DNA from 4 places in the Streptomyces sp. NPDC045955 genome. Region 1 is predicted to be linked to each of the others. Evidence: riboswitches for the same ligand, from Rfam matches in the RefSeq annotation. Region 1 holds a riboswitch; each other region holds the start of a gene.
What was found. A riboswitch is a leader RNA that binds a small molecule or an ion and turns the genes downstream of it on or off. The one in region 1 is predicted to bind cobalamin.
Positions count from the first base shown of each region.

Region 2: it holds a riboswitch for cobalamin, as region 1 does, so the genes downstream of both, AC07F0_RS15565 (cobalamin biosynthesis protein) here and AC07F0_RS20370 (energy-coupling factor ABC transporter permease) in region 1, are expected to answer to the same signal.
Region 3: it holds a riboswitch for cobalamin, as region 1 does, so the genes downstream of both, AC07F0_RS24755 (ribonucleoside-diphosphate reductase subunit alpha) here and AC07F0_RS20370 (energy-coupling factor ABC transporter permease) in region 1, are expected to answer to the same signal.
Region 4: it holds a riboswitch for cobalamin, as region 1 does, so the genes downstream of both, AC07F0_RS34375 (ABC transporter ATP-binding protein) here and AC07F0_RS20370 (energy-coupling factor ABC transporter permease) in region 1, are expected to answer to the same signal.

Region 1 is NZ_JBWKKY010000009.1:150,865-156,683, forward strand. Features, by position in the region: gene AC07F0_RS20360 (MDR family MFS transporter) at 1-793, shown strand, start outside; gene AC07F0_RS20365 (serine/threonine-protein kinase) at 984-2,456, shown strand; cobalamin riboswitch at 2,546-2,730, shown strand; gene AC07F0_RS20370 (energy-coupling factor ABC transporter permease) at 2,761-3,462, shown strand; gene AC07F0_RS20375 (energy-coupling factor ABC transporter substrate-binding protein) at 3,459-3,833, shown strand; gene cbiQ (cobalt ECF transporter T component CbiQ) at 3,839-4,588, shown strand; gene AC07F0_RS20385 (energy-coupling factor ABC transporter ATP-binding protein) at 4,585-5,439, shown strand; partial or broken gene AC07F0_RS20390 (FAD-dependent oxidoreductase) at 5,686-5,819, opposite strand, start outside.
Region 2 is NZ_JBWKKY010000006.1:391,739-397,557, reverse strand. Features, by position in the region: gene AC07F0_RS15575 (inorganic phosphate transporter) at 83-1,342, shown strand; gene AC07F0_RS15570 (hypothetical protein) at 1,377-1,598, shown strand; cobalamin riboswitch at 1,729-1,868, shown strand; gene AC07F0_RS15565 (cobalamin biosynthesis protein) at 1,970-2,911, shown strand; gene AC07F0_RS15560 (cobyric acid synthase) at 2,908-4,419, shown strand; gene cobN (cobaltochelatase subunit CobN) at 4,416-5,819, shown strand, end outside.
Region 3 is NZ_JBWKKY010000012.1:67,610-73,428, forward strand. Features, by position in the region: gene AC07F0_RS24755 (ribonucleoside-diphosphate reductase subunit alpha) at 1-1,765, opposite strand, end outside; cobalamin riboswitch at 1,887-2,011, opposite strand; gene AC07F0_RS24760 (GNAT family N-acetyltransferase) at 2,064-2,570, opposite strand; gene mctP (monocarboxylate uptake permease MctP) at 2,643-4,271, opposite strand; gene AC07F0_RS24770 (DUF3311 domain-containing protein) at 4,268-4,534, opposite strand; gene AC07F0_RS24775 (GntR family transcriptional regulator) at 4,677-5,441, opposite strand; gene AC07F0_RS24780 (extracellular solute-binding protein) at 5,752-5,819, shown strand, end outside.
Region 4 is NZ_JBWKKY010000024.1:85,999-91,817, reverse strand. Features, by position in the region: partial or broken gene AC07F0_RS34395 (DsbA family oxidoreductase) at 108-221, opposite strand; gene AC07F0_RS34390 (YigZ family protein) at 315-941, opposite strand; gene AC07F0_RS34385 (SixA phosphatase family protein) at 990-1,532, opposite strand; gene AC07F0_RS34380 (hypothetical protein) at 1,529-2,464, opposite strand; partial or broken gene AC07F0_RS34375 (ABC transporter ATP-binding protein) at 2,757-3,460, opposite strand; cobalamin riboswitch at 3,496-3,656, opposite strand; gene AC07F0_RS34370 (CoA-binding protein) at 3,753-4,181, shown strand; gene AC07F0_RS34365 (APC family permease) at 4,315-5,819, shown strand, end outside.

The DNA.
Region 1 (5,819 bases):
CAGCGTGGCGGGCCAGGCCGGGGCCTTCGTCGGACCGCTGCTCGGCGCGCTGCTGCTCGCCGTCGACTTCCGCACCGCGTGCCTCGCGGGTGCCGCCGTGTTCGTGCTCGTCCTGGCCGGGCACGTGTGGCTGATGCCGCAGCACATCCCCGGCCGGGTCCGGAACCTGGAGCAGGGCGGGGCGCGCGTGCTGCTGCGCAACCGCCGCTTCCTGGCGCTGTGCTGCGCGTACGGCACGTACCTGCTCGCCTACAACCAGCTGTATCTGGCCCTGCCGGACGAGGTGCAGCGTGCGGCGGGCTCCCAGGCGCCGCTGTCCTGGCTGTTCGCCCTGTCCTCGGTGCTGGTGGTGTTCGCTCAGCTGCCCGTGACCCGCTGGGCGGGCGGCCGGCTCGACCTGCGCCGCTCCATGACCGCCGGGCTGCTGCTGATCGCGTCCGGTTTCGCGGTGGTCGCCGCGGCGCGACCCGCCGGCTGGACGGGTACCGCCGGGCTGCTGCCGGCCGCGGGCTTCGTCGTGCTGCTCACCGTGGGGCAGATGCTGGTCGTCCCCGCCGCCCGCGCCTGGGTGCCCGACCTCGCCGAGGAAGGCCGGATCGGCCTCTACATGGGTGCGCTGTCGTCGGTCTCGGGCCTGATCGTCCTCGCCGGCAGCGCGGCCACCGGCTCCCTGCTCGACGCGGGTCTCCCGGCCGCCGTGCCCTGGCTGGCCCTCGCGACCGTACCCGCCCTGGCGGTGGCGCTGCTGCCGCGCCGGGAGGAGCGGGCGCAGGGGGCGGGCGCGGCGGCCTGACGGCACGCTGAGACGCGGGGAAGCCCGATTCCGGGACCGTGCCGTCCCACGGCACCGCACCGAGTGGGAATGGCGGTCACGCGGCGCCAGTATCCTGGGTCGGCTGCGGCACCCCCCACCAACCCCCGCTCCGACGCGGAGAGTTGCGGCCTGCGGCGAGAACCTTCCCACGAACATAGGACGAGGACGAGTGCTGCTAGCGGGCCGCTACCGGCTGGACGTTGAGATCGGGCGCGGCGGAATGGGAGAGGTCTGGCGTGCGTACGACGAGACGCTCGCCAGAGCGGTGGCCGTCAAGCTGCTGCTGCCTCAGGACACCGATGCCACGGCGGCCTCCCGATTCCGTCTGGAGGCGCAGACGGCCGGTCGTCTCAACCACCCCAACGTGGTCGGGGTCCTGGACTTCGGCGAGTACGACAACCGGCTGTACCTGGTGATGGAGCTGGTCGAGGGCGACAGCCTCGCCCGGGTGCTGTCCGCCTCCGGCCCGCTCCCCGCCGAGCAGGTGGCCCGACTCGCCGCGCAGGCCGCCGCCGGACTCGCCGCCGCGCACCAGCAGGGCATCGTGCACCGGGACGTCAAACCCGCCAACCTCCTGCTGGACGCGGGCGGCACCCTCAAGATCGGCGACTTCGGCATCGCGCGCTTCCTCGACGACCCGGGCGCCGCGCTCACCGCCACCGGCCAGATCGTCGGCACCGGCCTCTACCTCGCGCCCGAACGGGCCCTGGGCCGGCCCGCGGGTCCCGCCTCCGACATGTACTCCCTGGGGTGCGTGCTCTACCAGCTCCTCAGCGGCCGCCCGCCGTTCCAGGCCGACACCGCCGTCGCGCTCCTGCACCAGCATCTCGACAACGCCCCCGTACCGCCCCGGGAACTCGGTGTCACCGGTCTGCCGCCGGCCTTCGAGAGCTACCTCCTCGCCCTGCTCGCCAAGCAGCCCGAGGACCGGCCCACGGCGCAGCAGGCCGCCGAGTGGTTCGCCGGCGGCGCCTGGCGGGGGCTGCCCGAGCCGCTGCCGGAGGCGGTGTCGCCGGTGCCGGCCTCCGGGAGCGGGCCGTACGCGGCGTCCCCGGCGCCGACCGCCGCGACCGGGCCGTACGCGGCGTCAGCGGTGCCGTCCTCCGGGCCGGGACCGTACGCGGCAGCCGACACCGGCGCCAGGGCCACGCACGCACTGCCCACGGGGTCCCGCACCGCCCCGGGCGGGCGTTCCCGGCGCGCCGCGCCCCGCAGCGGTCTCGGTCACCACCGGAGAACGGCCGCGGTGGTGGCCGCGGCGGCCGTCTTCCTCGCCGCGATGCTCGCCGGCATGCAGTGGTTCTCGCCCGACGACACCGCGAACGAGGGCACGGAACCCGACGCGTCCCCGTCCGCGAGCAGCCCGGCCGCCCCCTCGCCCGGCGACTCAGCCGACCCCGCCGACCCCCTGGCCTCCGCACCGGCGGCCGACACGACTCCGGCCGCCGGCACCGTGGCCGATGTCACCCCCTCCACCACGGCACCCGATTCCCCGGCGCCCGCCGAGGCGACGACCGGCCCCGCGAGTCCGGCGCAGGAGACGAGCAGCAGCCCGCCGGAGAAGGCGGACAAGCCCCGGCAGGAACAGCCCTCGCGGTCCGGGGAGAACGGGGAGGACGAGGGCGACGAGGGTGACGACTGAGCCCTCCCGCGCCGGTGTGCGAGCGGTCGCCCCTTCACGCGCCCCCTCGCACGCCCCTCGGCTGGCTTGTCATGGCCCTTATCTCGGCATTACTGTCACCACGCCTTGGTGAACGGGAAATCCGGTGTGATGCCGGTGCGGCCCTCGCCACTGTGATCGGGAAGTCCGGCTCCAGCCCCAGCGGGCAGCCACTGGGTCCTCACGGACCCGGGAAGGCGGAGTACGGGCGGTGGGACCCGTGAGCCAGGAGACCGGCCAAGGCACGTCAACCATCCACGAGGTGCTGGAGAGGGTCTGCTGAGCCATGCACATCGCCGAGGGTTTCCTTCCTCCGGCGCACGCCGTCGCCTGGGGCGTCGCGTCCGCGCCGTTCGTCCTCCACGGAGTCCGGTCGCTCACCCGTGAGGTGCGCGAGCACCCCGAGAGCACCCTGCTCCTGGGCGCCTCCGGCGCCTTCACGTTCGTCCTGTCCGCGCTGAAACTGCCGTCCGTCACCGGCAGTTGCTCCCATCCCACCGGCACGGGCCTGGGGGCCATCCTGTTCCGGCCGCCCGCCATGGCCGTGCTGGGCACCATCACCCTGCTGTTCCAGGCGCTGCTGCTCGCGCACGGCGGTCTGACCACGCTCGGCGCCAACGTCTTCTCCATGGCGATCGCCGGCCCCTGGGCGGGCTACGCGGTGTACCGGCTGCTGCGCCGCTACGACGTGCCGCTGATGGTGGCCGTGTTCTCCGCCGCGTTCGTCGCCGACCTGTCCACCTACTGCGTCACCAGCGTGCAGCTGGCGCTCGCGTTCCCCGACCCGGGCAGCGGGTTCCTGGGCGCGCTCGGCAAGTTCGGCTCCATCTTCGCCGTCACCCAGATCCCGCTCGCGGTGAGCGAGGGACTGCTGACGGTGCTCGTGATGCGGCTGCTGGTGCAGTCCAGCAAGGGCGAACTGACCCGGCTGGGTGTGCTCGTCGCCGACAAGCAGTCCCGGAGCGAGACCCAGGAGGTGGCCCGATGAGCAGGAACACGAAGATCAACCTCCTGCTGCTGCTCGCCGTGGCCGCGCTCGCCGTGCTGCCGCTCGCGCTCGGCCTCGGCGACCACAAGAAGGAACCGTTCACGGGCTCCGACGGCGAGGCGGAGACGGCGATCACCGAGATCGAGCCGGACTACAAGCCCTGGTTCTCGCCCCTGTACGAACCGCCGTCCGGTGAGATCGAGTCGGCGCTGTTCTCCCTCCAGGCGGCCCTCGGCTCCGGTGTCCTCGCCTACTACTTCGGACTGCGCCGGGGCAGGCGGCAGGGTGAACGACGGGCGCTGGAGCGGGAGCGGGACTCCGGGAACCCGGTGGACAGTGCCGCCGAGGAGTCCACGGCCGAAGGGGCCTGAGCCGCGTGCTGCCGATCGACGCGGCCGCGCACAGCAGTCGCTGGCGCCGCCGCCATCCCGTGGACAAGGCCGTGCTCGGGCTGGGTCTGACCCTCCTGGCGATCTCGCTGCCGCCCTGGCCGGGGGCGGCTCTGGTGCTGCTGGCCGCCCTGGTGGTGCTGCTGGGTCCGGCGGGCGTGCCCTGGCTCCGGCTGTGGCGCGCCTACCGGGTGCCGCTGGGCTTCTGCGTGACCGGCGCGCTGACGCTCCTCGTGCAGGTCGGCGGGCCGGGCGGCTTCGTCTCCCTCGCCGATGACGGGCCGGTCCGGGCCGGGGAGTTGCTGCTGCGCACCTCGGCGGCCTCCCTGGGGGTGCTGCTGTTCGCGTTCACCACGCCCATGTCCGACCTGCTGCCGCGGCTGGTCCGGGCCGGGGTGCCCGCGCCGGTCGTCGACGTGGCGCTCGTGACGTACCGGATGAGCTTCCTGCTGCTGGACTCCGTGCGCCGGGTCCGTGACGCGCAGGCCGCCCGGCTCGGGCACACCACGCGGGCCGCGGCCTGGCGGTCCCTTGGGGGTCTCGGCGCCACCGCGTTCGTCCGGGCCTTCGACCGGGCGGTCCGTCTCCAGGCCGGTCTCGCCGGGCGCGGCTACGACGGCACCCTGCGCGTCCTGGTGCCCGAGGCCCGGGTCTCCGTCCGCTTCACGACGGCCAGTTGCGTGCTCCTCGCGGCGCTGGCCGTCCTCACCTTCGTACTGGAAAGGCCGCTGACATGAGCGAGCCCGCCCTCGTCGCCCTGCGGGGCGCGTCCTTCGCCTACGAGGACGGCCCGGCCGTGCTCAGCGGCCTCGACTTCGAGATCCGCGAGGGGCGCGCGCTCGCGCTGCTCGGCCGCAACGGCAGCGGCAAGACCACGCTGATGCGGCTCCTCAGCGGCGGACTGCGGCCCCGCGAGGGCCGGCTGACGGTCGACGGGCAACCGGTGGCGTACGACCGCAAGGGCCTGACCCGGCTGCGGACGACCGTCCAGCTGGTGGTGCAGGACCCGGACGACCAGCTCTTCGCGGCATCCGTCGAACAGGACGTGTCGTTCGGGCCGCTGAACCTCGGCCTGGACGACGCGGAGGTGCGGGCGCGGGTGGCGGAGGCGCTCGCCGCCCTGGACATCACCGCCCTGGCCGACCGGCCCACCCATCTGCTCTCCTACGGGCAGCGCAAACGCACCGCCATCGCGGGCGCGGTCGCCATGCGGCCCCGTGTCCTCATCCTCGACGAACCGACGGCCGGGCTCGACCCTGACGGCCAGGAACGGCTCCTCACCACGCTCGACGAGCTCCGTGAGGCCGGCACCACCGTGGTGATGGCCACCCACGACGTCGACCTCGCGCTGCGCTGGGCCGACGACGCGGCGCTCCTCACCCCGTCCGGAGTCCGCACCGGGCCCGCTCCCGTGGCACTGGCCCGCCCCGACCTCCTCCGGGAGGCGGGCCTGCGACTGCCGTGGGGAGCCGCCGCCGCGGACCTCCTGCGCGCGCAGGGGTGGCTGACGGGCACGGAGCCGGGGCCGCGTACGCCTGCGGAACTCGCCGCCCTCGCGGCCGGACGGCTGGGCGCGCCTGGTCTCTGAGGGGTGCCAGGCGCTGAGGGACGCGGGAGCCCGCCGGGCGCCCGGCGGCTGACGGGCGCCCGGCTGCTGACGGGCGCCCGGCTGCTGAGGGACGCCCTGCGATTGAGGGGCCTCGGAGGCTGAGGGGCCCCGGAGGCTGAGGGACGCCCTGCGATTGAGGGGTCCCAGAGGCTGAGGGCCCCGAGGCCGAGGGGCGTCGGGGACTGAGAGGCACCGGAGGCTGAAGCGGCCCTCTTCGTCGTGCCGTCAGCGCAGGGCAGGTGGTGTCCAGTCGGCATGCCTCAGGATGGTGCGGACGGTCGCGCGGGAGAGGGCCGGCCGGAGAGCGGTGTTCCGCGCGGCGACGGCCAGGGGGTGCGTCAGTTGTTGCCCCATCCGGC
Region 2 (5,819 bases), on a different contig from region 1:
CGCGCCCCCCTCAGTTCATCTTCCGTTCACTCGGATTACCTACGTTCGACGAGCCAATGACCTCGAACGATTGCCTGGGTAAATGGAAAGCTTCTCGCTGATCCTCGCGATTGTGGTGGTAACCGCACTCGCGTTCGATTTCACGAACGGTTTCCACGACACGGCGAACGCGATGGCCACGACCATTTCCACGGGCGCCATGCGGCCCAAGGTCGCCGTCGCCATGTCCGCCGTCCTCAACCTGGTCGGCGCCTTCCTGTCGGTGGAAGTCGCCAACACGATCTCCAAAGGTCTCGTCGACGAGACCGGCATCCGTCCCGAGGTCATCTTCGCCGCCCTGGTCGGAGCGATCCTCTGGAACCTGCTGACCTGGCTGGTCGGCCTGCCGTCGAGTTCCTCGCACGCCCTGATGGGCGGCCTGATCGGCGCCACGATCGCCTCGGCGGGCGTCGGCGCGGTCCACGGCGACGTGCTGGTCACCAAGGTCCTGATCCCGGCGATCGCCGCCCCGCTGGTCGCGGGCATCGCGGCGATGCTCGCGACCCGGCTGACGTACTCCCTCGGCAAGAAGGCCGACGGCAAGGCCTCCGAGAAGGGCTACCGGGCCGGCCAGATCGCCTCCGCGGGCCTGGTCTCGCTGGCCCACGGCACGAACGACGCCCAGAAGACGATGGGTGTCATCACCCTCGCCCTGGTGGCCGGCGGCGCCGTCGCCCCCGACTCCGACCCGCCCACCTGGGTCATCCTCTCGGCGGGTCTCGCCATCGCGCTCGGCACGTACCTCGGCGGCTGGCGCATCATCCGCACCATGGGCAAGGGCCTGACCGACCTCCAGCCGCAGCAGGGCTTCGCCGCCCAGACCAGCGCGGCCACGGTCATCCTGGCCTCCTCGCACATCGGCTTCTCCCTCTCCACCACCCACTCCGTCTCCGGCTCGGTGATGGGCGCCGGGCTCGGCCGCAAGGGCGGTGTCGTCCGCTGGTCGACGGCGACGCGGATGTTCGTCGCCTGGGGCCTGACGCTGCCGGCGGCGGCCCTGGTGGGCGCGCTCGCCGAGTACGTCACCGGCTTCGGCAGCTGGGGCACCGCGGTGGTGGCCGTCTTCCTCGTCGCCTCCAGCGCGGCGATCTGGAAGCTCTCGCGGCGTCAGGTCGTCGACCACACCAACGTCAACGACACCGACGAGGCGGAGCCGGCCGGTGTGGTGACCACGGCGATGGCCGCGGTGACGCCGCCGCCCACGGGTGGCGCGGCCACGGACGAGCCGAGTGCCACGATCCCGGCACCGGCGGCCCCGGCCCCGGCCGAACGCCGGCCCTCCACCACGACCACCCCGGTCTGATCCCGCCCACTCGGTTACAAGGAGAACCTCTGCCATGAAAATCGACTGGGCCGCCCTCGGTTCCGTCTTCGGCGTCAGCCTCGTGGTCACCGTGGCCCTGGTGGGCCTGTTCACCCTCGGCATCACCGGCCTGTCCCGCCGCGAACGGGCGGTGGCTGCCGGCGGGTCCGCGGGGCTCGCGGTGACGGGCGCGTACGCGTGCTTCGCGGCGTGCGCGGCGGCTGTGGGGTACGGGATCTATCTGATCGTGGCCTGACGGCCTGACCGCACGAGGTTCCCGCCGGGCGGGACAGGACTTCCGTCCTGTCCCGCCCGGTCGTCGTGTGGCAGGGGCGCGGTGTGGGCTTCTGCACACTCTCCCCTCGCAGGTCAACGGCAAGTTGACGACTGATCCCGGCCGTGGTGGACTGCCGGGGCCATTAACGGCGGCAGGAGAGGAAGCCGGTGGAAGTCCGGCGCGGTCCCGCCACTGTCACCGGGGTAGCAATCCCCGGGAGCCAGGAACTCTCACCGCCGGTCTAGTCGAACCAGGGCGTGGACACCCTGAGTGAGGACATATCGCCATGCGCGGCTGCCGATCGAGGTTCAGTACCCCACCCCTGCCCGCCCCTGCGGCCGGCTGAGCCCATGGGTGCCGGTCGCGTCTTCGCGTACGGCGCCGCCGCCGGTCTGATCGGTGACCTGCTGCTCGGCGATCCGCGCCGGGGGCATCCGGTCGCCGTGTTCGGGCGGGCCGCGGGCGCCGTGGAACGGGTGCTGTGGCGGGACCACCGGGGATGGGGCGCGCTGCACACCGTGGTGTGCGCCGGAGGAGCCGTCGCGCTCGGGGGCGTCGCCGCGCGCGCCGTGCGGGACTCCGCCGTCGCGTCCGTCGCGCTGACCGGTGCCGCCACCTGGGCCGTGGTCGGGGGGACTTCGCTCGCGCGGGAGGCACGAGCCGTCGGGCGTGCCCTGGAGGTGGGGGACGTCGAAGGCGCCCGGGCGCGGCTGCCGCATCTGTGCGGGCGGGATCCGCAGGCGCTCGACGCCGACGGGATCGCCCGGGCCGTGGTCGAGTCCGTCGCCGAGAACACCTCCGACGCGGTCGTGGGGGCGCTCGTGTGGGGGGCCGTCGGCGGTGTGCCGGGGCTCCTCGGGTTCCGGGCCGTCAACACCCTCGACGCCATGGTCGGGCACAAGTCGGCCCGATACCGGCGCTACGGGTGGGCCTCCGCGCGGCTGGACGATCTCGCGGGCTGGCCGGGGGCCCGGCTGACCGCCGTGCTCGCGGCCCTGGCAGGAGACGACCCACGGGGAGCGGTCAGGGCCTGGCGTGCCGACGCCGACCGGCATCCGAGCCCCAACGCCGGGCCCGTGGAGGCCTCGTTCGCCGGGGCGCTCGGGGTGCGGCTGGGCGGGACCCTGTCGTACGGCGGGCGCGTCGAGCACCGGCCCGTGCTCAACGGGGCCGGGCGGGCCGTCGCCACCCGGGACATCGAACGGGCCGTACGGCTGTCCAGGCGTGTCGGCTGGCTCGCGCTCGGCGTCTGTGCCGCCGCGCGCCGCATCGCGAAAGGGAGTACGTCATGACGGGCGGTGGGCTTCTCGTCGCCGGTACCACCTCCGACGCCGGCAAGAGCGTCGTGACGGCCGGGATCTGCCGGTGGCTGGTGCGGCAGGGCGTCAAGGTCGCGCCCTTCAAGGCGCAGAACATGTCCCTCAATTCGTTCGTGACGAAGGAGGGGGCCGAGATCGGGCGGGCGCAGGCCATGCAGGCGCAGGCCTGCCGCGTCGAGCCGACCGCGCTGATGAACCCGGTGCTGCTCAAGCCCGGCGGCGAGAGCAGCAGTCAGGTCGTGCTGCTGGGCAAGCCGGTCGGGGAGCTCAGCGCACGCGGGTACCACGGCGGACGCCAGCAGAAGCTGCTCGGTACCGTGCTGGACTGCCTGGAGCAGTTGCGGGGCACGTATGACGCGGTGATCTGTGAGGGGGCGGGCAGTCCCGCCGAGATCAACCTGCGGCGGACCGACATCGTCAACATGGGGATCGCCCGCAACGCCGGGCTCCCCGTGCTCGTCGTCGGCGACATCGACCGGGGCGGTGTCTTCGCCTCGTTCTTCGGGACGGTCGCGCTGCTGTCGCGCGAGGACCAGAGTTGCGTCGCCGGGTTCCTCGTCAACAAGTTCCGGGGGGACGTCTCCCTGCTGGAGCCGGGGCTCGACATGCTCCAGGGCCTCACCGGGCGGCGTACGTACGGCGTCCTGCCCTTCCGCCACGGTCTCGGGATCGACGAGGAGGACGGGCTGCGCGTCTCCCTGCGGGGAACGGTCCGCGAGTCCGTCGTCGCCCCGCCGGTCGGCGAGGACGTGCTGCGTGTCGCCGTCTGTGCCGTTCCGCTGATGTCCAACTTCACGGACGTCGACGCGCTGGCCGCCGAACCCGGTGTCGTCGTGCGGTTCGTGGACCGGCCGGAGGAACTCGCCGACGCCGACCTCGTCATCGTGCCCGGGACCCGGGGAACCGTCCGTGCGCTGGAGTGGCTGCACGAGCGGGGGCTCGCCGAGGCCCTGGTCCGCAGGGCCGCCGAGCAGCGACCCGTCCTCGGGATCTGCGGCGGCTTCCAGATCCTCGGCGAGCACATCGAGGACGACGTCGAGAGCCGCCGGGGCCATGTCGGGGGGCTCGGGGTCCTGCCCGTGCGGGTGCGGTTCGCCCGCGAGAAGACCCTGACGCGGCCGGAGGGCGAGGCTCTCGGGGAGCGCGTGGAGGGCTACGAGATCCATCACGGCGTCGCCGACGTCCAGGGAGGCGCAGCCTTCCTGGACGGCTGCCGGGTCGGCCAGACCTGGGGCACGCACTGGCACGGCTCGCTGGAGTCGGACGGGTTCCGGCGGGCCTTCCTGCGCGAGGTGGCGGCCGCCGCGGGGCGCCGCTTCGTACCGGCGCCGGACACCTCGTTCGCCGCGCTGCGCGAGGAGCAGCTCGACCGGCTCGGCGACCTGATCGAACAGCACGCGGACACGGACGCGCTGTGGCGGCTCATCGAGTCGGGCGCGCCGCGAGGACTGCCCTTCATTCCACCGGGAGCACCCGCATGAGCACTGTGTTGTTGTTGTCGACCGCCGATACGGACCTGCTGGCGGCCCGGGCCGCCTCCGGTGCCTCGTACCGGATCGGCAACCCGACCCGCGTGGACGTCCGGGAGGAGCTTCCGGCTCTCCTCGACGGCGCGGACATCGCCGTCGTACGGCTGCTCGGCGGCAAGCGGGCCTGGGAGGACGGGCTCGCCGCGCTGAAGGCCTCCGGCGTCCCGACCGTGCTGCTGGGCGGCGAGGCGGTGCCCGACGCGGAGCTGATGGCCGAGTCGTCGGTGCCGGCCGGTGTCGTCGCGGAGGCGCTGAAGTACCTCGTGGCGGGCGGACCGGCCAACCTCGCCGAGCTGGCGCGGTTCCTGTCCGACACCGTGCTGCTCACGGGCGAGGGGTTCGCCGCGCCCGAGCGGATGCCGGAGTACGGCGTCCGGGGCGAGCGCGCGCGGGTCGAGGGCCGGCCGACCGTCGGCGTGCTCTTCTACCGGGCGCACGAGCTGAGCGGCAACACCGCCTTCGTGGACACGCTGTGCGACGCGATCGAGGCGCGGGGCGCCAACGCGCTTCCCGTGTACTGCGGTTCGCTGCGCGGGGCCGACGCGGGGCTGTACGAGATCCTCGGCCGGGCGGACGCCCTCGTCGCCACCGTCCTCGCCGCCGGCGGCACCCACGCCTCGCAGGCCTCGGCGGGCGGTGACGAGGAGTCCTGGGACATCGGCGCCCTCGCCGAGCTGAACATCCCGGTGCTGCAGGGGCTGTGCCTGACGTCCTCACGGAGCGCCTGGGAGGCGTCCGACGCCGCCCTGTCCCCCATGGACGCCGCGATGCAGGTGGCGATCCCGGAGTTCGACGGGCGACTGATCACCGTGCCGTTCTCGTTCAAGGAGCAGGGCGCGGACGACGTGCCCGTGTACGTCGCCGACCCGGAGCGCGCCGCGCGGGTCGCCGGGATCGCCGTACGGCACGCGCGGTTGAAGCACAAGGCGAACGCCGAGAAGAAGCTCGCGCTCGTCTTCACCGCGTACCCGACCAAGCACTCGCGGGTCGGCAACGCCGTCGGGCTGGACACCCCGGCCTCGGCGGTGCGGGTGCTGGACGCCCTGAAGGAAGCCGGGTACGGCCTCACCGCGTACCCGGACCAGGGCGACGAACTGATCCACCGGCTCATCGAGGCCGGCGGGCACGACGTGGAGTGGCTGACGGACGAGCAGCTGGCCGCCGCGCCCGCGCGGGTGCCGCTGGCGGACTACCGGGCCTGGTTCGACAAGCTCGACCCGGAGCTGCGGGACGCCATGACCGAGGCGTGGGGCGAGCCGCCGGGCAGCCTCTACGTCGACGGGGACGACATCGTGCTGGCGTCCCTGCAGTTCGGGAACGTGGTGGTGATGATCCAGCCGCCGCGCGGCTTC
Region 3 (5,819 bases), on a different contig from region 1:
CCGCCCAGCGCTTTGGCCAGGTCAGCTCCACGTCGTAGTGGTCGGGGTGGAGCACACCCTTGGCCGTACGGGTCTTCTCCCAGGCCGGCAACGGGCCGTTGCGCTCGGCGAGATCGGCGGAGGCCTCGTAGGCGGCGAGCATGATCCGCTCGGCGATGCGGGTGGAGAGCGCCTTGGCCTCCGGTGAGTCGAAGGGCAGGCGCAGCTTGAAGAAGACGTCCTGCAGACCCATGACCCCGAGGCCGACCGGACGCCACCTGGCGTTGGAACGGCCTGCCTGCTCGGTCGGGTAGAAGTTGATGTCCACGACCCGGTCGAGGAACGTCACGGCCGTGCGGACGGTCTCGTCCAGCCGCTCCCAGTCGATGTCCCCGCCGGACCGGTCGACGAGCGCGCCGAGGTTGACCGACCCCAGGTTGCAGACCGCCGTCTCCCCGTCGCTGGTGACCTCCAGGATCTCCGTGCAGAGGTTGGAGGAGTGGACGACGTGGCCCGGTTCGGCCGTCTGGTTGGCGGTGCGGTTGGCGGCGTCCTTGAAGGTCATCCAGCCGTTGCCGGTCTGCGCGAGGGTGCGCATCATGCGGCCGTACAGCTCACGGGCGGGCAGGGTCTTCTTCGCCAGGCCCTTCGCTTCGGCGGCCCGGTACGCGGCGTCGAACTCCTCGCCCCACAGGTCGGCCAGCTCGGGCACGTCCGACGGGGAGAACAGCGACCACTGCGCGTCGGCGTTCACACGCCGCATGAACTCGTCGGGCACCCAGTGCGCGAGGTTCAGGTTGTGCGTGCGGCGGGCGTCCTCACCGGTGTTGTCGCGCAACTCCAGGAACTCCTCGATGTCCAAGTGCCAGGTCTCCAGGTAGACCGCGGCGGCGCCCTTGCGGCGGCCGCCCTGGTTCACGGCGGCGACCGAGGCGTCGAGGGTCTTCAGGAACGGGACGATGCCGTTGGAGTGGCCGTTCGTGCCGCGGATCAGCGAACCGCGGGCCCGGATGCGGGAGTACGCGATGCCGATGCCGCCGGCGTGCTTCGACAGCCGCGCCACCTGGTGGTAGCGGTCGTAGATCGAGTCCAGCTCGTCCTTGGGGGAGTCGAGGAGGTAGCAGGACGACATCTGGGGGTGCCGCGTGCCGGAGTTGAAGAGGGTGGGGGAGGAGGGGAGGTACTCGAGCCGGCTCATCAGCCCGTAGAGCGCGGCGACTTCGTCGACTGAGCGGCGGGTGTCGTCCTCGGCGAGACCGGCGGCGACGCGCAGCATGAAGTGCTGGGGCGTCTCGATCACCTTGCGGGTGATCGGGTGCCGGAGCAGATAGCGGCTGTGCAGGGTACGCAGGCCGAAGTAGCCGAAGCGGTCGTCGGCGGCCGTGTCGATCAGGGCGTCGAGACGGGCGGCGTGGACGCGCACGAACTCGGCGGTCCGGTCGGCGATGAGGCCCTCCCGATGCCCGGCCGCCACGGCCTCGGTGAAGCACGTGACGCCCTGCGAGGCGGCCTCGGCGCGGATCCCGATCGTCAGCAGGCGCGCGGCCAGCCGGGAGTAGGCGGGATCCTCGGAGATGAGGCCCGCGGCCGCCTCGGTCGCCAGCTCGCGCAACTCCGACTGGTCGGCCCGCGCGGACCGGCCGCGCAGCGCGGCGGCGGCGACCCGGCCCGGGTCGGCGTCGGGCAGGTCGGCGGTCAGCTCGGTCAGGGTCCGCAGCAGCGCGGCACCGGGACCGTCGTGCTCTTTTTCCGCGGCTGAGACCGGATCGGCTGGCGCGATGGTCACGTGGGGCTCTCCCTCGCTCGGCACGGGGCCTCAGCGAGGGCAGGGGGCAGCGCGAACGCACGCGGCGTCGCGTCCACCGGCCCACTCCGCGAGGCCCGGACGTCAGGGCGCACCGACCGGGCGGCCGGGCGCGCTGTCGGCAGGTCCTCGGACTGAAGCCTGTGCGCGAACACGCACAAGTACACCGTTGCGGGACAGTTCCGGATTCGCACCGGATTCCCCTGCGGCGACAGCGAGCATGAGCATACATCTTGTGCCGGGCGGCGAAAGCACCCCTAGATGTAGTGTCGCGACGGTTTCACAGCGTCAACTCGTAGGTGAGGAGAGTGATGTCGGCGAGCTCCGGAAGGGGGTTCCAGTCGCGCTCCGGGGTACGGGCGAAGCCGAGGCGTTCGTAGATGCGGTGGGCGGAGCGCATGGTGCGCTGTGTCGACAGGACGACGCGGACGCAGCCGTCCGTCGCCCGGGCGCGGTCGACGCAGGCGCGGACGAGGGCCTCTCCGGCGCCGCGGCCGCGGGCCTCGTGGGCGACGGCGAGCATCCGTATCTCGGCTTCTGAGGGCCGGGCGATGTCGGCCATGGGACCGCCGGCGGGGACGAAGGTGACGCCGCCGAGGAGGTGTTCGCCTTGGGTGGCCACCAGGACGTCCGCGGCGGCGGCCCGCTTGGCCACGTCCCTGAGTTCGCCGAGGTATCCGTCGCTCTCCCCGAAGTCGAGGAGGCCGTCCCGCAGGTAGGCCTGGGCGGTGATCTCGCCGAGGGCGTCGTATTCGGCGGGCTTCACCCGCCGGATGAGGATGTCCATGGTCCGAGTGTGCGGGACGGGTATGGCAACGGGCCACCGGTTTTCCACCGACGGCCCGCTGTCACCTGCGAGTCAGTGCGAGGTGCCCGCCGTCGCCGGCGGAAGCTCCACCTGGACGCCGGGGTCGCCCGCGTCCGCCGTGTAGTCCTCCGGCTTGGTCTCGTCGATGCCGTCGGGGGCCTTCAGAGCCCTCAGGGCGAAGGTCAGGACGACGGTGACGACGACGTTCAGGACGAACGCCGTGAGGCCGATGTAGCCGATCTCGCCGATGCCCGGGATCTCCTTCGAGGAGCCGCCGAAGTGCTTCTGGGTCGGCGAGGCGACGCCGTACGCGGCGACCGTTCCGTAGACCATGCCGACCGCCCAGCCCGCGAGCAGCGCCCAGCGGTGGAACCAGCGGGTGAACAGGCCGCCCACCAGGGCCGGGAAGGTCTGCAGGATCCAGATGCCGCCCAGTAGCTGGAAGTTGATGGCGACCGTCTTGTCCATGGTGAGGACGAAGGCCAGCGCGCCCACCTTCACCAGCAGCGACACCAGCTTGGAGACCTTGGTCTCCTGCGCGGGCGTGGCGTCGGGCTTGATGAAGTCCTTGTAGATGTTGCGGGTGAAGAGGTTCGCGGCCGCGATGGACATGATGGCCGCCGGGACCAGGGCTCCGATGCCGATCGCCGCGAAGGCCACGCCCGCGAACCAGTCGGGGAACATGGTCTCGAACAGCTGCGGAATCGCCAGCTGTCCGTTCTGCACCTTGATCCCGGCCGCGATCGCCATGAAGCCGAGCAGTGCGAGCAGGCCCAGCATCAGCGAGTACAGCGGCAGGATCGTGGTGTTGCGGCGGATCACGTCACGGCTCTTCGAGGACAGCGTCGCCGTGATCGAGTGCGGGTACATGAACAGCGCGAGCGCGGAGCCCAACGCCAGCGTGGCGTACGTCCACTGCCCCGCCTCCGGCGGCGCGAGCGCACCGCGCGGCGCGCCCGTCGCCGGGTTGGTCTGGCTGAACGCGTCGCCCGCCTTGGCGAAGATGTCGTCGAAGCCGCCCAGCTTGATCGGGATGTAGATGATCGCCACCGCGATGACGATGTAGATCAGGGTGTCCTTCACGAACGCGATCAGCGCCGGCGCCCGCAGACCCGACGAGTACGTGTACGCCGCCAGCACACCGAAGGCGATCAGCAGGGGCAGGTCCTTGATGAACCAATTGGTGTTCTCGCCGCCGCCGACGCCCATGACGTCCAGCACGGCCTGGATGCCGACCAGTTGGAGCGCGATGTACGGCATCGTGGCCAGGATGCCGGTCACGGCCACCGCCAGCGACAGGCCCTTGGAGCCGAACCGGCCGCGCACGAAGTCGGACGTCGTCACGTACCCGTGCTTGTGCGAGACCGACCACAGGCGGGGGAGGAACGTGAAGATCAGCGGGTAGACGAGGATCGTGTAGGGCACCGCGAAGAAGCCGGCCGCGCCCGCCGCGTAGATCGCCGCCGGCACGGCCACGAAGGTGTACGCCGTGTACAGGTCGCCGCCGAGCAGGAACCAGGTGATCCAGGTGCCGAACGAGCGGCCGCCCAGGCCCCATTCGTCCAGGCTGTGCTCATTCTCGGCCTTGCGCCAGCGCGCGGCCAGGAAGCCCATGACCGTGACGGCCAGGAAGAAGAAGATGAAGACGGCGAGTGCGACGCCGTTCACGCCGTCGTTCACTGCGACGCACCGCCCTTCGCGGCGGAGCGGGCGCGCTGGTCACGCTGCCACAGCTTGTAGGCGATCATCGTCAGCACCGTGGAGATCAGCACCCACGCCATCTGGTACCAGTAGAAGAACGGGATCCCGATGAAGGCCGGGTCGGTCTTGGCGTACGAGCCGACCCACAACATGGCCACGAAGGGTGCTATGAGGCAGAGAGCGATGACGACGCGCATCGGCGTCACCGTCGCCCCTCTGCCGGCTTCTGGGGCTTGCGACATCAGGCGGCTCCGTCCCCTCAGTGATCACCTGTGTAATGCGCAGGCAATCTAGGTCAGGGTGCGGCGGGAACGGAACCCCTCGTCCGTAATGCGGTACCCAAAAGAAACCGGGCTCAGCACCAGTCGCAGCGCCCCGCGCGCACTACTCCTGGGGACGCTTCAGACGCGCCACGAACTTGTACCGGTCCCCCCGGTACACCGACCGCACCCACTCCACCGGTTGGCCCTCCCGGTCCAGTGAGTGACGGGAGAGCATCAGCATCGGCAGACCGACGTCCGTGCCGAGCAGGCCGGCCTCGCGCGGGGTGGCCAGCGAGGTCTCGATGGTCTCCTCGGCCTCCGCGAGATGGACGTCGTAGACCTCGGCGAGCGCGGTGTAGAGGGAGGTGTACTTCACCAGGGACCGGCGCAGGGCCGGGAAGCGCTTCGCGCTGAGGTGGGTCGTCTCGATGGCCATCGGCTCGCCGTTGGCCATGCGCAGCCGCTCGATGCGCAGCACCCGTCCGCCGGCCGCGATGTCGAGCAGCCCGGCGAGGCGGTCGTCGGCGGTGATGTAGCCGATGTCCAGGAGCTGCGAGGTGGGTTCGAGACCCTGGGCGCGCATGTCCTCGGTGTACGAGGTCAGTTGCAGGGCCTGCGAGACCTTCGGCTTGGCGACGAACGTGCCCTTGCCCTGGATCCGCTCCAGCCGCCCCTCGACGACCAGCTCCTGCAGCGCCTGGCGCACGGTCGTGCGCGAGGTGTCGAACTCCGCCGCCAGTGTGCGCTCGGGCGGGACCGGCGTGCCGGGCGCCTGGGTCTCGGTCATGTCGAGCAGGTGCTTCTTCAGGCGGTAGTACTTGGGCACGCGTGCGGTGCGGACGGGCGCCCCGCTCTCGTTCTCCGCACTGCTGATGTCGGTGCTCATGCTCCGCCTTCCCGGCTCCTGTGCCGACACGATCTCACTTGTATACCGTCGGCGCCGCTTTTGGTCTAGTCCATAACTCCAAGTGGTCCACCTGGAGTATGCCGTGCCTGGCCGGGTTTTCGCCGGGTTCTTACTTAAAGGTTCCTGCATATGTACGTCGCATAACGGCTGGTCAGAGCTCATTCCGGACCCTTGACAGGCCTGCTGGTCTGGTCCAAGCTCCCCCTACTGGTCTACACCATTGGTCCAGGGTCCTGGCCCCACGAACGCGGGGAGCAGGGGGGTCGGTGGCATCCCTGAGGAGGGTGGCGTGAAGCGCAAGCTGATATCCGCGATCGGTATCGCGGGCATGGTGGTCTCCATCGCGGCGTGCGGGGG
Region 4 (5,819 bases), on a different contig from region 1:
TCACGGCGTTCGTACGGGACTCGGCCGCCCGGCTGGGCCGGCTGGACGGCCTGGTGACCGTCGCGGGCGGCGCGCGCGGCACGGATCTGCGCGGCACGGAAGCGTCCGGACCCGCCGTACTTCCTGGTGAGCATTGTGATCACGGGCTGGATGTCGTCCTTGGCGCGGCCCGGGTCCAGCTCGAAGGAGCGGTGCACCACCTCGACCTCGTCGCGGTGCGGTCACCGACACCGGCCGGTAGCCACTGTTCACGGGAGCCGGTCCGGCACCCGCCGGTCCGGTTCCCGGGTGCCTTGCGCGAGGCCGACCGCGCGTCAGGCGTCGCCGTACGCCTCCCCGCCCGGTTCGAAGCCGGCCGTTCCGGCGGTCGCGTCGGCGAGCCACGCCCGGAAGGCCTCCACCTCGGCGTCCGGGAGGGCGATCTCGATCGTGACCGCCTCCCCGTAGCGGACGTCCCGCACCTCACGCCCGGTGGTCCGCAGGTCGTTCTCCAGTTTGCCGGCCCGCTGGTGGCCGACGGTGACCGTGGCCAGCCGGAACCGGCGGCGGGTGCGCGTGCCGAGGGTGTCCAGGGCCTCGCCGACCGCCCCGCCGTACGCCCGGATGAGTCCGCCCGCGCCGAGCTTGACCCCGCCGAAGTAGCGCGTGACGACGGCGACGACGTACCGCATGTCGCGGCGCAACAGCATCTGGAGCATGGGGACGCCGGCGGTGCCGCCGGGTTCGCCGTCGTCGCTCGCCTTCTGGACGGAGGCGTCGGCGCCGATGACGTAGGCCCAGCAGTTGTGGGACGCGTCGGCGTGCTCCTTGCGGACCGCGGCGATGAAGTCCTGCGCCTCCTGCTCGGTGGCCGCCGGGGCGAGGGCGCACAGGAAGCGGGAGCGGTTGACCTCGGTCTCGTGCACGCCGGCGCGGGCGACCGTGCGGTATTCGTCCTGCATCCGGCCACCCTATGCACGGTTCCGGGGACGGGCCGGACCGGCCCGGGGCTACTTCTTCTCGCCCCGGGGCACGGTCAGGGAAAAGAGCAGCGCGGTGCCCGGGGTGAGGGCCCGCCAGGACGTGCCGTACCAGGACAGGACGGCGATGGCCGACGTCGGGAACTTGGTGCGGACCCGCTCCAGCGTGTCGTCGAGGCCGTCACCGGCGAGCGCCAGGACGAGTTCCTCCAGGCCCGGGTTGTGCCCGATCAGCAGCAGCGTCTCCACCTCGGCGGACACCTCGTGCACAACGGCCAGCAGGCCGGCGGGACTCGCGGCGTACAGGCGCCGGTCGAACCGCACCGGCGGGGGCGTGCCCCACTCGGCGGCGGCCAGTTCCCAGGTCCGGCGGGCGCGTACGGCGGTGGAGCACAGCGCGAGGTCGGGCAGGCAGTCGGCCTCGGCAAGGGCCCGCCCGGCCGCGGGGGCGTCACGGCGGCCGCGCGGGGCCAGCGGGCGCTCGTGGTCGGCGACGTCCAGGGGCCAGGCGGACTTGGCGTGCCGCAGCACGACCAGGCGGCGTAGCGGGCCGGCGCCGGAGCGCTCCCTCATGAAGCGGCCCCCAGGTCGCGGGTGAGTTCGAGGCCGAGAAGCCGGTCGGCATAGGCGTACGTCTCGAACCGGGCGCCGTCCGGAAGGTCCCGCTCGTTCTCGACGTCCCGCAGCACGTCCAGCACCCGGGGCACGTCCAGATCGTCGTCCCAGGCGTCGCGCAACCGCCCGCGCACGTCGTCGGGCACGGGCCGGGAGGGCCGCCGGGCCCAGCGGGCGACCGCACCGCGCCAACGGGCGAGGGCGGCCTCGGCCTCACCGAGGACGTCCGCCTCCAGCCGGACGGGGGCGTTGTGGTGCCGGGTGAACAGGGCGAGACGCAGGACGGCGGGATCGACACCGCCCAGCGGGCCGGATCCCACCGACTGGCCGCGCGACGGGTCCGACGTCACCGGCTCACCGGCCGGCAGGCCCGGCTCGACCGGCCGGGCGGCCGGCGGGTTCGACATCGCCGACTCACCGGCCGACGGTTCCGGCGCGGTCGGCCGGCCGCTGGGCGGGCCGGGCTTCGCCGATTCGCCGACCGGCAGGCGCGATCCCGCCGACGCACCGACCGACGTGGCCGGTCCGCTCGTCTCGACGGGCGCCACAGCGATCCGCACCCCGTCAGGCGTCGCCCCACCCTCGGCCGTGACATGGACGACCTGGGCCTCGCCGAGTCCGGCGCTGACGTCGGGGCTGTCCTCGAAGGGGCGGATACCGAGGGCCGTTGCGTCCGCACGCAGCTCGGCCTGGCGGCGCCCGCCGGTCAGCAGGGCCCAGACCGGTGTGCCGCCGAGCTCCAGCGCCCGCACGAGCAGGTCCGCCACGAGCAGCACCCGCAGATCGGTCAGGCCGGAGCCGGGCGCATGCACCTCGACACGGGTCAGGCCCCGGCGGGCCGGGGCGGCGTCGACCGGCTCGCCGGTCCGGGCGTCGATGATGCGCAGCACGAGGCGAGCGTAGGCCGGGTGGGCGGGCACACGCAGGCAAGTGCGGTTTTTTCGGCCACCGTGGCGGGAACACCCCACCAATGGCGTGCCGGACGGACCAGTTCGCCGAGGCGGGAATCGCCTCACGACCGGCGCGCCGGTCGTGAGACCGCCTTGCGGGAACCACCCGCCGACGACACACCGTCGGGCCGGGACACCACCACACCGGAAACCGCCCGGCCGACGATGCACCCCTCGGGCCGGACCACCACGGCGTGAATCGCCCACCCACCCCGCCCGCCGCCCGGCCCCCTCAGCCCAGCGTCCCCAGAAACCGCACATGCGGCCGCTGCTCGGGGCCGTCACGCGTGACGGCAGAGCGCACGCCGTACACCTCGGCGATGAGTTCCTCCGTCAGGACCTCACCCGGAGCACCACCCGCCACGACCCGCCCCGCGCTCAGCACGACGACCTCGTCGCAGTACATCGCCGCGAGGTTGAGGTCGTGCAGGGCGACGACAGTGGTGACCGGCAGCCCGGTGACCAGGGCGAGCAGATCGAGCTGGGGTGGATGTCGAGGTGGTTCGTCGGCTCGTCCAGGAGGAGTTCGCGGGGTTCCTGGGCGAGCGCGCGGGCGATCTGCACCCGCTGGCGTTCGCCGCCCGAGAGGCTGTGCCAGGGCTGGTCGGCGCGGTCGGCGAGGCCGGCGCGCTCCAGGGCCTCGCGCACGGCCCGTTCGTCGTCCGCCGAGCCGGGCGTCCAGGCACGGCGGTGCGGCACGCGGCCCAGCCGTACGACGTCCACCACCGTCAGCTCGACCTGCGTGTCGGCCTGCTGCTCGACGACGGCGAGGCGGCGGGCGACGGTGCGGCGGGGCAGGTCGCCCAACGGCGTGCCGTCGAGGGTGACGACTCCGGCGGTCGGCGTGAGCAACCCCGCCAGCAGCCTCAGCAGCGTGGACTTGCCGGAGCCGTTCGGGCCGAGGACGCCGACGGTGGAACCGGCCTCGGGCGCGAGCACGTGCTCCCCCGCCGCGTACGGCCGCGGGGGCCGCCAGCAGGTCTTCGGACTCGGGTTCGTCCGGTGCGGAGCGCCTTCCCGGACGTCACACGCGACGTCCAGTGGCCGAGGCCCCGCCCGTCCCCCTCACCGCTGCGCGTCAGTTGCGGATTCGCACCGGATTCCCTGACCCACGTACATGGGTTCGACTGGCCTCGGCAAGCTATCACGGAGGGCGCGGGGGAATCACCGCGCGCCGTACGGCGTTGTGCGGACAACAGTTCTTCCGCGACTCTCCAGGAGGCCGCCGGTGTACGGCGACGAGGCAACGGTCCGCAGGATCCTCACGGAGCTCGGCGACACCTGGGCCGTGGTGGGCCTGTCGTCGAACCGGCAGCGGGCGGCGTACGGCGTCGCCGCCGTGCTCCAGCGTTTCGGCAAGCGCGTCGTGCCCGTGCATCCGAAGGCGGAGACGGTGCACGGCGAGCAGGGGTACGCCAGTCTCGCGGACATCCCTTTCGACGTGGACGTCGTGGACGTGTTCGTGAACAGCGATCTCGCCGGAGCGGTGGCGGACGAGGCGGTCGCCAAGGGCGCCGAGGGCGTCTGGTTCCAGCTCGGCGTCATCGACGAGGCGGCGTACGACCGGACCCGCGCCGCGGGCCTGGAGATGGTGATGGACCGCTGCCCGGCGATCGAGATCCCACGACTTCCTCTTCGCCGCGTACAGAATTCCTGAAGCGCTTTCCAGGAAACGCCCGCGCCCGGTCAAGGCTGTACAACGCGCCTTCTGCCGTCGGCTGACCGATTCCTAACCTGAGGCCTCTTGCTCGCAGAACTCACCGAGTTCTTCTATGAGAGGCCCCTGATTCATGGTGAGCGTCGACCAGGCAGCAGCGGGGGTAAAAGGGGGTCCCGGCGGATTGCGCCGGGACGTCGGACTGATCGGGCTCATGTGGGCGTCGGTCGGTTCCATCATCGGCTCCGGGTGGTTGTACGGAGCCGAGAAGGCGGTCGTGGCGGCCGGCCCCGCGGCCGTTCTGTCGTGGCTGATCGGCACGGTCGCGATCGTGCTGCTGGCCCTGGTGCACGCGGAACTCGGCGGCATGTTCCCGGTCGCGGGCGGCACGGCGCGGTATCCGCACTACGCGTTCGGCGGACTGGCCGGCATGTCCTTCGGCTGGTTCTCCTGGCTCCAGGCGGCGACCGTGGCACCGATCGAGGTCGAGGCCATGATCGGCTATGCCGGGCACTGGCACTGGGCGCAGGGCTTCCAGCACGCCAAGGACGGGACGCTGACGACGAGCGGGTTCGTCGTCGCCGTGCTCCTCATGGCCGTGTTCGTCGTGATCAACTTCCTCGGTGTGCGGCTCCTGGCGCACACCAACAGCGCCGCCACCTGGTGGAAAGTGGCCGTGCCGCTGGCCGCGATCTTCATCATCGCGGCGGGCAACTTCCACCCGGGCAACTTCACCGAGCACGGCTTCGCCCCGTTCGGCGCCCATGGCGTGCTGAGCGCCGTCAGTTCCAGCGGCATCATCTTCGCCCTGCTGGGCTTCGAGCAGGCGATCCAGCTGGCGGGCGAGAGCCGCGACCCGGCCCGTGACCTGCCCCGTGCGACGCTCGGCTCGGTCGCCATCGGAGCCGCGATCTACGTCCTGCTGCAGATCGTCTTCATCGCCGCCCTGCCGCTGGCCACCTTCGCGCACGGCTGGACCAAGCTCGACTACCCCGGTCTCAGCGGCCCTTGGGCGGGGCTGGCCACCCTGCTGGGGCTCGGCTGGCTGAGCGTGGTGCTGTATCTGGACGCGGTCGTCTCCCCCGGCGGCACCGGCCTGATCTACACCACCGCCACCTCCCGCGTCTCCTACGGTCTGGCCCGCAACGGCTACGCGCCGAAGATCTTCACGCGCACCGACGCGCGCGGCGTGCCGTGGTTCGGGCTGATCGTCTCGTTCGTGACCGGCGTGGTCTGCTTCCTGCCGTTCCCGAGCTGGCAGCAGCTGGTCGGCTTCATCACCTCGGCGAGCGTGCTGATGTACGCGGGTGCCCCGCTGGCGTACGGCGTCTTCGCCGACCGGCTGCCGCACCGCGCCCGGCCCTACCGGCTGCCCGGCGGGAACGTCGTCTCCCCGCTGTCGTTCGTGGTGGCCAACCTCATCATCTACTGGTCGACCTGGGACACGCTGTGGCGGCTGGGTGTGGCCATCGTCCTCGGCTACGTCCTGCTCGGCGGATACGCCTGGTACGCCACCCGCAAGGGCCTGCCCGACGCACCCCGGCTCGACTGGAGGGCCGCCCAGTGGCTGCCCGTCTATCTGCTGGGCATGGGCGTCATCTCCTGGCAGGGCGGCTTCGGCGGCCAGGGACACATCGG